DNA from 2 places in the Ferdinandcohnia sp. GQ5 genome. Region 1 is predicted to be linked to the other one. Evidence: riboswitches for the same ligand, from Rfam matches in the RefSeq annotation. Region 1 holds a riboswitch; the other holds the start of a gene.
What was found. Region 1 has a riboswitch for cyclic di-AMP ahead of AC6CHV_RS20865 (dicarboxylate/amino acid:cation symporter). Riboswitches for the same ligand answer to the same signal wherever they lie in the genome.

Region 1 (7,016 bases):
CAATAACTTTTTTAAGAATATCGAAAAGAAAACAGGCGTAAATATGCAGGATGTATTCCAGTTAGCAAACTCTTTGCAAAATGCGAATTTTAAGGATGAAAACACAGTTCGCTCTGTAATTAGAAAGGTTTCACAAATTGCAAATAAGCCGGTAAACAAACAGCTTGAAGACAAAATTGTTAATAGCATTGTAAATGGCGACCAAAAAATGGACTTTAACACTATTTCAAAAATGATTAATAAAAAGTAAGCGTGTGGTCTGGCGAAATTGCCAGGCCTTTTCTGATACGACCCTTATAAATACAGGAGATACTTCGAAAATTTTAATATATAACATAATGTAAATGCTCGATACATAAAACTAATGAAAAAGGATGGAGGGCAAAACATGGGATATATATTACCAATTAATAATGAACAATATACTCAATATGTACATCGGACTACAATCTATAAAACAAACCAAATTAAGTTAAATCCAGTAAATCCAATGTCATTAAATATGAATCAGCAAATGCATGGCTTAAACCATGTTGAACGTAAAGCAATGACAAAAAAACAAAGCCAATATATTGAAAATATTCGTTCTCAATATACTGGCAAAGGGCTGCTTTACAATGAGTCTATATAAAAAATAGGAAGGTTAAAATTCTTGAACGTACAGGCCTTCCTCTTCATGCCATTCTGCAATAAGCAAATCCTTATACGTGGCTACCCCCTGGTTTTTCAATTCCGAATGTAGCCATGCCTCAGTAAATCCACTTTCCTCTAGGTTTTCTTGAATTAATATGCCATCACTTACTAATGTAATAGGGAGACGAACCTTCTGTTCCGCCATATTATAATCTTGGCGTGTGGGTGGGTCATATTTAGACTTTTTTAGGACGCTAATGGAGCCATCTGTTTCTAAAATTGCATACTCTACTTCTCTAATTGAAAAAACATCCTTCGCCCGAAGAAGATGCTGTAATTGGTTGATATCAAGTTTGTTTTTCTTTAAATGTTCTTTAATTATCTTTCCTTGATGAATAATAATTGTTGGCTTTCCCTCAAGAAAAGGCCTAGTCCTTCGAACTTTCTGAGTTATTAATTCAATTACATAAATTAATACTCCCCATACAATAATGGAAAATAGTATTTGTAATACGCCAATTTTTTGATCATAAACCGCATTTCCAACTAATTCACCAAGTACTAAGGCAGAGATAAAATCAAAAGGTGTAATTTGTGTAATTTGTGTTTTACCTAATATTTTTGTAAGAACCAGTAATCCTAACAGACCAACTACTAAATCAAATGCAATTCTAAAAAATTCCAACTCATTCACCTCTCTATGGTAGAATGAGCAGGTTTACCCTTTTTTATCCATGAAAAAAAGGATGTCATTCGACATCCTTATATTTCCTTAACCATTGTGACATGAGGAATTCCAGCATCCATAAAAAGACCAGATACGGTTTCATAACCAAGCTTTTTATAGAAGTTTTCTGCATGCGTTTGAGCATTGAGCTTTAATTTTGAAATGCCTTGCTCTCTAGCGATGTCCTCCATCTTATGCATAATCAAATTCCCTGCACCTTTTTTTCGATGTGAAGCAAGAACACAGATACGTTCCACTTTGCCGTACTCGTCAACAACGCGGAAACGGCCAGCTCCTACAGGCTCATTATGATCATAAAGGACAACGTGTGTTGCCTCATCTTCAAATTGGTCAATCTCTTCTTCAAGAGGTACTTTTTGTTCATCAACGAAAACTACTTTTCTTATTGTGTAGGCATCGTCTTTTTCATTGTTGTTCGTTACAATTCTTGCTTCCATAATGTCATTAATTTTCCTTTCCTAAACGAAATGTTTCGTAAACGGTCCAAGAACCATTTTCTAACTGATAGAGGAGGTGGAAACGGTCAATTTGCTCTTCGTGATCCATTTTTAACATACGTAACTGACCATACACATCTGAATGTTCATCGCTAGATAGTTTTTGCCCAATTGTAATATGTGGCACAAATGCATATTCAGGTTCTCCAGCAAAATAGCCAGAGTGTAAGGCATTATGTAATGTCTGTAATTCTTCATTTGGATCTACTTTTAAATAAATTACATTGTTTACAGGAGAAAACGAACTCACCTTTAACACATTTAATTTAAATGAATCTACCTGTTTAGCTACCGCTGCTAATTCCCTTGTAATATCCACAATCTCATGATCGGATGCTTCGAATGTGTTTTTTAGTGTGATATGCGGTGGGATTAATGCATAATGCGGGTCATACCGTTTACGATATGAATTCGCGATGTCTTGAAGTTTTTTGGATGGGAAGATAACAATGCCGTATTTCATTTTATTGCCCTCCTATAGTTTTAAATTTCAAAAAGTGAAGTACCAAATGTTGTAAACGAAAAATAATAATATAATTATATCAAATATTTGAAAATGATAGAATAAAAAAACGGCTATTTGAGCATTTTTGAAAGTGCCCTTGGTAAGTCAGGCTGCCAGTATTTCCACGTGTGATTACCGTTAAATTCTTCATAGAAATAGGAAAAACCTTTGCTCACAATGAGCTTATGTAATTTTCGGTTTGGCGTTAAAAAATCCTCAATATTACCCTTTGTTGTTTTCACCTCGGTTTCACCTGTCCCGATTATATGATATAAGTCAAGGAGATATGGGTCTGCAAAACTTTCAACCTGTAACAGAACATGATCATTTACAAGGGGAGATTGCATGATCACCTTTCCAAAAGTATGTGGGTATTCAAGTGCTGTTAGTAGTGAAATCGTCGCCGCCAGAGAATCCCCGATTAATGCACGTCCTTGTCCCATTTGATAGGTCGGGAACTCTTGATCAAGAAATGGGACAAGTTCTTCCCCTAAGAAACGCTTATACAAATCATGCTGCTCACCATCTGGGTGATATTTCTTACGGCGGTCTGCAACGCTTTTATAAGGAACTCCAACAATTATGGTATTGCTTATTTCACTTGTTTCAATTAGCTTATCCGCAACTCTCGCAACCCTGCCTAGATTAAAGTAATCGCGCCCATCCTGAGCAATGAGTACATTATATTTATATAGAGGGGAGAAGGTAGCAGGCAAATAAACGATAAGCTCAAGTTCTTCATTTAAAATCTTACTATGTATAGTCATTTCCCTAACAGTACCTTTATTAATCGTCATCTTTTTAAACCTCCAAACATTCGATCAATTATGTTGCATCACTATTATAACGCTTGAAAAATAGGAAAGCGACAGGAAAAACTCCCTGTCGCTTTCGGTACAAATTAAAAATTAAGCTGCTGCTTCATCCATATGTTTCTTTTCAGATTCTGCAACATATACAGCACACGCAGCATCACCTGTGATATTGATGGCTGTACGTGTCATATCAAGTAAACGATCAATACCAATAATTAAACCGATACCTTCTGGTGGTAAACCAACTTGATTTAGAACCATTGCTAGCATGATTAAACCAACACCAGGAACACCAGCAGTACCTACACTAGCAAGTACAGCCGTTAAGATAACCATAATAATTTGAGTAAAAGTTAGGTCAAATCCGTATACCTGTGCAATGAAAATGGTGGCTACACCTTGCATAATAGCTGTACCATCCATATTGATAGTCGCACCTAATGGTTGAACAAAGCTACTAATTGGTTCAGGAACCTTAAGATTTTTCTGTGCAGTTTCCATTGATATAGGGAGTGTAGCATTACTACTTGACGTACTAAAAGCAACTGTCATCGCAGGCGCAAAACCTTTGAAAAACTCAATAGGGTTTCGTTTTGCTAATAATGCAATCGTGCCACCATAAGTAATGGCTGCGTGAATAAGTAGAGTGGCAAGTACAATTAGGAAGTATGCAAGCATTGCTTTTATTGCAGCATACCCTTGGCCACCAATAGCTGTTGCAATTAATCCGAATGTACCATAAGGAGCCGTCTTCATAACAAGATTAACAAGATACATTAATACTTCATTTGCTTGTTCGAATAAATTTACAATACCTTTCGTTTTTTCGCCTAACACGGTAAGAGCAAAACCTATAAAAATTGCAAATGCAATAATTTGAAGCATATTACCATCTGTCATTGACGTGAATGGATTTGTCGGGATAATTCCAATTAAGGTTTCCATGAATGGAGGAGCTTCAGTAGCCCCATCATAAGTAGCCCCTTGCGTATCAAAAGCTCCACCAGCACCAGGTTTGAAAATGGAAGCAAGAGCGATGGCAATTGTAATCGCTATCGTTGTAGTTGCTAAAAAATATGTTATCGTTTTGGCACCAATTCTTCCAAGCTTCTTTGGATCACCAAGGCCAGTAACTCCTAGAGTAATAGATACCAAGACTATTGGAACAACAAGCATTTTAATTAAATTCAAGAAAATTTGACCCAATGGAACGAATACCCACGTATTTGCATATTCAAAAACAGTAGGTGATGTTAAATTCAAAATAAGACCTACAATCGCACCAAGACCTAAACCTAATAAAATCTTCTTAGTTAATGACATAAAAAACCTCCTCTAAGTTGTATTGAAAGTGTTTTCTTTTTTTGGCAAAACAAATGGGAATGCGCATGTCGAAGAACAGCATTCTTTTCGTAAGACACAAAAAACCACGAGAGTGTGGCTCGTGGCTTATCGATAAAATTGCGCAACAATGCTCTCTCCAAATGCTTACGAGGTTAGCTGTCGGATTCGGATGAAGAGTATCTCCTACCTTTATAAAAAAGGATTCACCCCGTGTGCTCTTTTGCACGTTTATGGTTCCCCCGTTTCCCAAAAATGGGAATTCAGCGACTATTAAATTGTACTTTGCCTTGATATTATATTTATACAAATAAAATGAATATATGTCAATAATAACATATATTTATGGTTTTTACGATGTTAATATTTTCATAGGAAAATAGTGAACGACAAATAGCAAAAACCACAAAATTATGTATTCACGATAAAATGACTAGAATTTAATTGACAAACACTCAAAACGGATGTATATTATGAATTATTCATATAGTGATTCCGTAGCTCAGCTGGGAGAGCACTACCTTGACAGGGTAGGGGTCGGAGGTTCGAGCCCTCTCGGAATCATCATGAGATCACTTGAGTTTTCTCAAGTGATTTTTTTGCGTTTATTTTTAGACTTTGGATAATAATTATAATAATTTTATCCGTTTTTGGAGAAATTATCCTTGTTAGGACTAGACTGGGAGGTTGGTCGTTCACATGGAGGATAAAAACAAGATTCGTCTAACAGCTGCGGAGATGTCGAGCTTATGGACACAATACATAAACGATACGTTAGCTGAATGTGTTAATTTGTATTTTTTAGATAAAGTTGAAGATGAGGAAGTACGTCCAATTATTGAATATACACTGGAAGCATCTAAAGAAAACCAAAAAATTGTACGTGAAATTTTTGAAAAAGAAGAATTTCCTATCCCATTAGGATTTACAGAACAGGATGTAGATTTTAAAGCGCCTAGACTATTTTCTGATACTTTCGTATTAATGTACCTAAGGCAAATGTCTATTCTCGGAATGGCAGGTAGTAGTGGAGCACTGGGCCTTGCGACACGGCCCGATGTAATTGCTTTTCATAAGCGGGTATTAAATTTAGGTGTTGAATTGCAGGACCAAACACGTGAATTAATGTTAAAACAAGGAATATATGTAAGACCTCCGTATATATCTATTCCCGACAAGGTTGATTTTGTAGAGAAACAGCATTTTTTAGCTGGTTTCATGGGGAAGAAAAGAGCACTAACCTCTATTGAAATTAGTCATTTATTTTTAAATATACAGACCAATGCGATTGGTAAGGTACTGATGACAGGATTTGCACAAACTGCAAAAGGTGATGATGTAAAAAAATTCTTAGTAAGAGGAAAGAAACTTTCGCAAAAATATATAGAACTTTTTAGCGACTTTTTAATCAAAGAGGATCTTCCTGCTCCAATGAGTTGGGATTCAGCTGTTACAGATAGTAATGCGAGTGTTTTCTCTGATAAACTTATTATGTTTCATGTGTCAGCAATGATTGCAGCGGGTATTGGGAATTTCGGAATGGCCATGGCGGCTAGTCCAAGGAGAGATATAGGATTTAGATATGCATCATTAATTCCAGAAATTTCGATGTACGCTGAGGATGGGGCAAATATTATGATTAAACATGGGTGGTTGGAGGAGCCTCCACAAACAGATAACAGAGAAAAAATTATTAAAAAACAATCTTGATAAAAAAAGACAAAGAGAACGTATCAGTCCCTTTGTCTTATTGTGTTTATTAATATGTTTAAATAAAGGATTAAGCCGACTTAACCGTAACATTCTTCTTTTCTTTACGTTTCTTAGCATATTCAGCAGTTGCAGTGAAAAGTACGTCCGATGATGAGTTAAGAGCAGTTTCACAAGAGTCTTGTAGGACACCGATGATGAAACCAACTGCAACGACTTGCATGGCAACATCGTTCGGAATTCCGAATAAGCTTGACGCTAAAGGAATAAGTAAAAGTGACCCACCGGCAACACCAGATGCACCTGCTGCTGAAATTGCTGATAAGACGCTAAGAATTAGAGCTGTTGCAAAATCAACTTGAATGCCGAGTGTATGAACAGCTGCAAGAGTAAGAACAGAAATCGTTACTGCCGCACCAGCCATATTTACAGTTCCGCCTAATGGGATTGAAATAGAATAAGTATCTTTATTTAATCCTAGTTTTTCACAAAGGTTCATATTAACCGGAATGTTTGCTGCTGAGCTTCGAGTAAAGAAGGCTGTTAGCCCACTTTCTCTTAGACATCTAAATACAAGTGGATATGGGTTTTGACGAATGTAGAAATAGACAATTAAAGGATTCACAATAAGTGCAATAAAGAACATACAGCCAAGCAAAAGGCCTAGGATTTTTCCATATTCCATTAATGCAGATAGTCCATTTGTTACAAATGCGTCGAACACTAGACCCATGATTCCGATAGGAGCTAGGCTGATTACCCATTTT
Region 2 (7,016 bases), on a different contig from region 1:
AATACCAGATTTATAAGTTCCCTGGAAGAATACTAAATCTCCAACATTAGGTGTATTCACATAATAAGAGCGCATATGGTAACCCTCGCTTGAATAACGAGGAGTATCTAATCCTGCTGACTTATAAGCATAGTAAATGAATCCACTGCAGTCAAATCCATTTGGAGTAGATCCACCCCATGCATAGCTGATGCCTAATTGTTTTTTAGCTACCTTAATCAATTGATCTACGTTATAGCTACTATTATTTGATGGGGTTTCAACTGTAGGTGTTTCTTCTTTTGCTCCCTCACCAATCGATAGCTTTTGACCAATGTATATCATATCTGATTTCAAATTGTTCCATTTTCTAAGATTTGGAACTGTTACTTTATATTCAATTGCAATTCTTGACAGAGTATCGCCTGACTTAACTGTATAAACAGTAGCGGACTGCACTTTTTCTTCTTGAGGTTTCTCCGTTTTTTCGGTAGAAGTGTTGTTTGGTTTCTCCGGAGTAGAGTTACTTGGTTCCTCAGCAGTAGTAGGTTTACTTACAACAAACACATTTCCTGGGAAGATAAGGGTAGAATTCAAGTTATTCCATTTCATTAAATCATTAATTGAAATCTTATGTTTCACGGCAATACCACTTAGTGTATCACCAGATTTAACCGTATATGTAGTTGCCTTCGACGCACTAGGCTTTTGGGTTTCTTTTTCATTAGTAGGTTTCGTGTTATTGCTGCCTGAATTATTGTTGGTAGTTATTTCTGTCTTAAGGACTTGATTTGGGAAAATAAGATCGCTAGTCAACTTGTTTAAAGACTTCAATTGTGAAACAGTAAGATCATGTTTTTGAGCAATCTTCCACAGTGAATCACCACTCTGAACTTTGTACGTGCTTGCTGCCTCAGCCTCTTCCGCAGCAAAAAATGCAGAGGCAATGATTGCAGATGCAGTCACGGACATATATATTTTCTTATTACCCAAGGTTTGTACCTCCTCATTAATCTATTATTCTAGTTAATAATTATACTATAGAATTGTCTAGGAATGTAGATTAATGTGGAAATAGAGGAATAGTTATCCATTATAGTAAGCCGATTTGCCATAATTGCTCATTCTCTGTCGATTAAATAAAAAATAAGCTTGCAGTAATTTTACATACAGCAAGCTTTGTTTATGGATGAAATATTTTTTATGATTAATAACCGTATTCCCAGTCAATTGTTTCTTCATACCAAACGACTTTATCAATGGGGTCAAATTGAACTTCTTTGTTATTAATGGTACATTTTATCTTCTTAGAATCTTCAAGACTTACTAGATCTTCGTATACATCATGCTCAACATTTTCAAATACTGTAACAGAGTGATCTTTATTGATTAATAATGCTGTACCTTTCATTACCTAGCACCTTCCTTGGAAGATATATTTTTAAACTACTTAAAGTATATCTCGATTAAATAGTTTAAAAATACATTTGTGAAAAGGTTCACATTTCTTTCATATTTCTGTTTGAAATGTTGTAACAATATGAAGAGGGAGGGGAAAGGAGCAATTTCGATACAACTAAATAACCCCCAAGGTAAATAATCACCTTGGGGTAATCTTCATATTACTCATACCCATTCACAAAGTATGTGATGATTTCTAAATCATCTTCCGTCAACTCACGTTGAAAATAGGAGGCCATCTCTGTTGTGATTCTTTCTAGATTCCCTTTATGTTTCTCAGTCAATAAGGCACTCTTCTTTAATAGTTTTACAAATGAAGAAAATTCATCTTTTGTTAGTGGTCTTGGATGATGAGAGAGGAAATAGATTTCTGCATCATATTTTTCAATTTTCTTTAGAAGTTTACTCATTTTTTCAATTGTATAATGCCATTTTTCTGCGTACAGATTTGCATAGAGGCAATCACCGAGTACTATCGTTTTTTCCTCAGCAATATAGAGGAGATTTGAATCAGCTGAATGGTCTCCACCGATAAGTTCGATGATGCAGGTAACTCCACCGAGATTCAGTTTTATTTGCTCTTTAAAAATAATCGTGGGATCGGGTAGAATAACATTTCGCTCAATTCCAAGTTCCAGCTTGATTGCGTCTGCACAAAATGGAATCTCAATCCCTGCCTCAACACGTTCATCCAATTCTTTATCATCCCATGATAGTTTCTGCAGTTCTTTTATTTTTTCATAGGTCATGTTATTTGCGATTGAAGGCATGTCCATTTCAATCAAGCCAAATATATGATCCCAATGCCAATGAGTAAGAGCGAGAATATCTCCGGTTACTTTGTAGGAAGCTAGTTGCTCTTTGAATAGGTTAGCATGATTAGAAGAGTTTCCAGCATCAATTAACAATGTCTGGTCGTCTCCCACAATCGCTACCAAAATCGGACGGTCTGTTTGTTGAACTGGAGGAAGATAGAAGAGACGATTGGAAAGCTTTTGCAATGTTTGCATGTATATGAACTCCTTCAAGATTGTATGTACCGTTCATTATATCCTATTTGTAGAGGGGATAAAATTGAGACTTCATATAGAGTAACCAAGAGAAACAACTTGAGCAAATCATTGGACCGTTTTAGTGAATACAAGGGGATAGGTGTCCGAATGAGCGCTGCATTCTGACAGAGTTACCTGATTCCAAAGATGGTTGAGTCAGAAAGAGCATACATTTCTTGGATTGCACCCAAGTTTCAAATGGGTTATTTCAAGAACTTTAAAAGGCCATAGCCCCATTGAATATAGAGCCTATGGCCGGATGGAAAAGTTTTCTTACTTCTTCTTCACAGGAATCCAAATTTCACTATATGCGTAACCTTTTTTATGTTGATTCATTTTCGTAAAAGAAAACGAAGGGGCATTGATTACTTCATAATCGGAAGAAGGGAGCCATTCAGAATAGGTTTTTGCCATTGTTTCTTGCAATGTTGATGGAAAGGGTCCCTCATTCGGAAAAATGGCCCACGTACAGGCTTCGACAGGTACCTTATTCAAACGATTACTTACTTGAGTTTCCGTCGTTAATACACCAATTAAGTGTGTTAAATCGCCCTCCTCTTTTATGAAGTTAGCGTCCGCATTATAAGAGGCATTCACAATTTCAAAAGGTTCTATATTTTGAAGGGAATGCATTTCTTCTTTTTGTTCGTCCGTTATGCTTTGTGCAAGCTTTACAATCTCATTATTCACGCCTTCAAATTGCATTGGGACCCGTTTGCTTACACCAACTAAATTAAATGCAGGTTTATCTTCAATTCTAAATTCCATAGATGTTCCTCCTTTAACAGTTATTACGAATGAAAGTTTGGGAAACGATTTGCTTATTCCAGTTTTAATTACATCCGATGGTAAAAAACCACTCCATTTTTTAAATGCTCTAGTAAAGCCGTCGACTGATTGATACCCATATTTAAATGCAACATCTGTAACTTTATCACCATGTAATAAATCCTTGTTTGCCTCTGACAATTTTCTGTTTTTAATATATTCACTTAGCGTCAGCCCTGAAAGATAAAAAAAGATCTTTCTAAAGTGATAATCGGATACCCCGGCATATTCAGAAATTCTTTCAAGAGATAGGTCATCAGTTAAACGATTTTCGATATAATCGATCACTTGGTTTAATTCCTTTAGCAATGTATCCCTCCTTTTCATGTCTTCATAATAGCAAAGGCAAATCTAGATTACTCGACATTTTTAACATAAAATATATCGGTTTACGGACAGATATTCAAACGAAGATGTAATGAAAAATATGTTGGACTGTTGATGGATGATTAAAAACATGCTCTGAATAGTAGACCCCAGTATTTGGAAAGGTAAGGGAGAAAGTAATTTTAGGAGGGGGTTGTAGCGTGATTTCAGAGTCTAATCAATCAACAAAGGAAACTGTTGCAAGTCTTATGTTAAAGCAACTTGAGATGTGGGGAGTTAAGAGGATCTATGGGGTTGTGGGGGATGCCATTATTGGGTTAATGGATGAACTAGCAAAGCAGAATTCAATACAATTTATAGCGGTGAAACATGAATCGGTTGCCGCCATGATGGCTTCAGCTGAGGCAAAGATAACAGGAAGGCTTGGCGTTTGTCTGGCAACGATGGGACCAGGATTAGGAAACTTACTTAATGGTCTAGGGGATGCTTATATGGATAAGGCACCCGTACTGGCTATTACTGGTCAGGCTCCTAGTCAAAAAATCGGGACTGACTATAAGCAGTATCTTAATCAACAAGAATTAATAAAACCACTCGCAGAATATACGTCTTTGCTCGCACACCCTGACGCCATTATAGATGTTTTAACAAAAGCGATGAAAACATCAGTTGATAAAGGGGCTGTTACTCATCTATCGATTCCAAAAGATCTTTTTTCAATGAATTCGACTGCAAAAATTCAGCGGGAACCAAAAATGATACAGACTGCCACATCTATAGATGAACAAGATATCACAGAGGTTGTTGAATTAATGAAAACCGCAAAAAAACCAATGATTTTAGCAGGCCTTGGGGCAATACATATTGTTAATGAAGTAGAGAAACTAGCAGAACTTTGGGGAGCGGGTATCCTTGTAAGTTTAGGTGCAAAAGGGGTGTTTCCTCAATCCTGTACGCACTTTTTAGGAGGAATTGGACAAGGGGGAAACCCTCATGCTAAAGATCTTTTTCAAGAGTCAGATGTTGTTTTATTAGTAGGGAACTTGTGGTGGCCGGAAAGATATGTTCCAGAGCATGCGAAGGTGATTCAAATTGATGTTGCGAAAGAGAATATCGGGAAAGGTATACCTGTTGAGTTAGGTATTGTAGGTTCAGCTGAAATGCTTGTCCCACTGTTAACGAAAAGTCTTCATAGCGTTTCACAAAATCAAACTTGGGTAACAAACATCCAAATGACAAAAGAAACATGGGATACTCAAAACGAGCAAGAAGGATTACAATCTTCACAACCGCTCCATCCATCAAGAATTGTTAGAGCTATTGAAAATACTGTTCAAAACGATGCAATTATTACTCTAGATACGGGTGATGTAACTGTTTGGTTCAATCGTAATTTTCGCTCAACTAAACAACAAATCATCTTTTCAGGAGAATGGCGAACAATGGGATTTGGTTTACCTGCCGCTCTTTCAGCAAAACTGTGCTTCCCGGAGAAGCAAGTGGTTGCAGTCGTTGGGGATGGCGGGATTGAAATGACTTTAGCCGATTTATTAACGGCCATACGATATAACTTAAATATTACAGTCATCATTTTCAATAATCATGCGTTACAAATGGAACGCGATAAAATGATAGCCAGCGGAAGCGTTCAAAAGGATGTGGATTTAACGAATCCTGACTTTGTAAAAATAGCCGAAGCTTGCTCGTGGAAAGGCTATTCAATCAGAGAAGATAGTGAATTAGAAGCTACCTTAAAAAAAGCATTATTACATAATGGGCCAGTATTGATAGAGGTTGAAACTGCGCCAATTTTTCATCCGGAAACAAAGAGCTGACCTTGGAAAGCTGGTCCCGCCCCACTGGAGTGTTAACGCTTTAGATAATCAGGGGTGGGACCCACAACTGGAAATGATCAATAGTTTACTAGAATAATATTTTAGTATAAAATCAGAGTAGTACATTATTGCTAAATCTTTTTCTAGAGCGGGGGACCCAAATTATCATGCGGAATTTTTTTCGCTATTGGTGAGTTCTTAAATAGAAGGGGCTTATTGTTTCCCTTAGTCCTAACCTGAAAGCTAACCTCGTAAGCAATTAAGAGGAAACAGTATGGTAGAATAGTGAATCGGCAACAGCCGTTTATTTGTTATCTTATCTTTCTATATGTTTCCCTAACCTGAGTAATCAGAATCATATTATTAAGAAGGTGGGGTAATTTATGAAAAAATTCAAGTTAAGTTTAGCAAGTCAAATTTTGATCGGTCTTATTTTAGGTATTATCGTTGGTGGGATTTTCTACGGAAGTGAAACTGCTCAAACCTTTCTACAGCCATTCGGAGATCTTTTCTTACGTTTAATTAAAATGATTGTTGTACCAATTGTTCTTTCAAGTATCATCGTTGCGATAGCTGGCGTTGGTGATTTAAAATCAGTTGGTAAATTAGGTGCTAAATCCCTGACATATTTTATTGGAATGACCTTGGTTGCAATTGCAGTCGGCCTTATTTCTGCAAATTTATTCCAACCAGGTGCTGGTCTTGTAATGGAGCAGTTAGAACAAACTGATATCTCAGGTTATGTAGAAACATCAGAAGCGCAAGAAGGAAAATCTATTACAGATACACTCCTTCATATTGTTCCAACAAATCCGTTCCAGGCTATGGTTGAAGGAGATATGCTGGCAACTATTTTCTTTGCAGTTGTATTCGGTCTTGGAATTGCAGCTATTGGTGAAAAAGGAAAACCGGTTTTACGTTTCTTTGAGGGTATGGCAAATGCCATGTTTTATGTGACAAATTTATTTATGAAATATGCTCCGGTTGGTGTTTTTGCATTAATTGGTGTAACTATTTCAAAATATGGATTTGAATCACTTATTCCATTAGGCAAGCTAGCCATTACTGTTTATGGAACAATGATTTTCTTTGTAGTAGTTATCTTAGGATTATTGGCTAAATTTATTGGTTTAAATATTTTTAAATTATTGAAGATGATTAAGGAAGAGTTAATCCTTGCTTTTTCAACATCCAGTTCTGAAACCGTACTTCCGAGGATTATGGATAAAATGGAAAAGGCCGGAAGTCCTAAGCACATAGCAACTTTCGTTATACCAACAGGTTATTCTTTTAATTTGGATGGATCTGTTTTATACCAGGCCATAGCGTCTTTATTTATCGCCCAAATGTATGGAATTCACTTGAGCATTGGGGAACAAATCATGCTAATGCTAATATTAATGGTAACATCTAAAGGCATGGCTGGAGTACCTGGGGTATCCTTTGTAGTGCTATTAGCGACGTTTAGTACAATTGGTTTACCGGCTGAAGGATTGGCTTTTATTGCTGGTATTGACCGTATTCTAGATATGGG

Region 2: another riboswitch for cyclic di-AMP. It lies ahead of AC6CHV_RS26065 (cation:dicarboxylate symporter family transporter); the one in region 1 lies ahead of AC6CHV_RS20865 (dicarboxylate/amino acid:cation symporter).

Annotation. Positions count from the first base shown of each region.
Region 1 is NZ_JCAXEW010000019.1:101,459-108,474, forward strand. Features, by position in the region: gene spoVIF (sporulation-specific transcription regulator SpoVIF) at 1-250, shown strand, start outside; gene AC6CHV_RS20840 (hypothetical protein) at 389-631, shown strand; gene AC6CHV_RS20845 (YetF domain-containing protein) at 644-1,318, opposite strand; gene AC6CHV_RS20850 (GNAT family N-acetyltransferase) at 1,396-1,818, opposite strand; gene AC6CHV_RS20855 (2'-5' RNA ligase family protein) at 1,826-2,341, opposite strand; gene AC6CHV_RS20860 (alpha/beta hydrolase-fold protein) at 2,455-3,180, opposite strand; gene AC6CHV_RS20865 (dicarboxylate/amino acid:cation symporter) at 3,292-4,521, opposite strand; cyclic di-AMP (ydaO/yuaA leader) riboswitch at 4,668-4,818, opposite strand; tRNA gene AC6CHV_RS20870 (tRNA-Val) at 5,031-5,103, shown strand; gene AC6CHV_RS20875 (DUF3231 family protein) at 5,239-6,249, shown strand; gene sstT (serine/threonine transporter SstT) at 6,320-7,016, opposite strand, start outside.
Region 2 is NZ_JCAXEW010000040.1:129-7,144, reverse strand. Features, by position in the region: gene AC6CHV_RS26090 (LysM peptidoglycan-binding domain-containing protein) at 1-972, opposite strand, end outside; gene AC6CHV_RS26085 (protein YkzT) at 1,187-1,390, opposite strand; gene AC6CHV_RS26080 (MBL fold metallo-hydrolase) at 1,602-2,450, opposite strand; gene AC6CHV_RS26075 (GyrI-like domain-containing protein) at 2,766-3,629, opposite strand; gene AC6CHV_RS26070 (thiamine pyrophosphate-dependent enzyme) at 3,848-5,482, shown strand; cyclic di-AMP (ydaO/yuaA leader) riboswitch at 5,602-5,755, shown strand; gene AC6CHV_RS26065 (cation:dicarboxylate symporter family transporter) at 5,866-7,016, shown strand, end outside.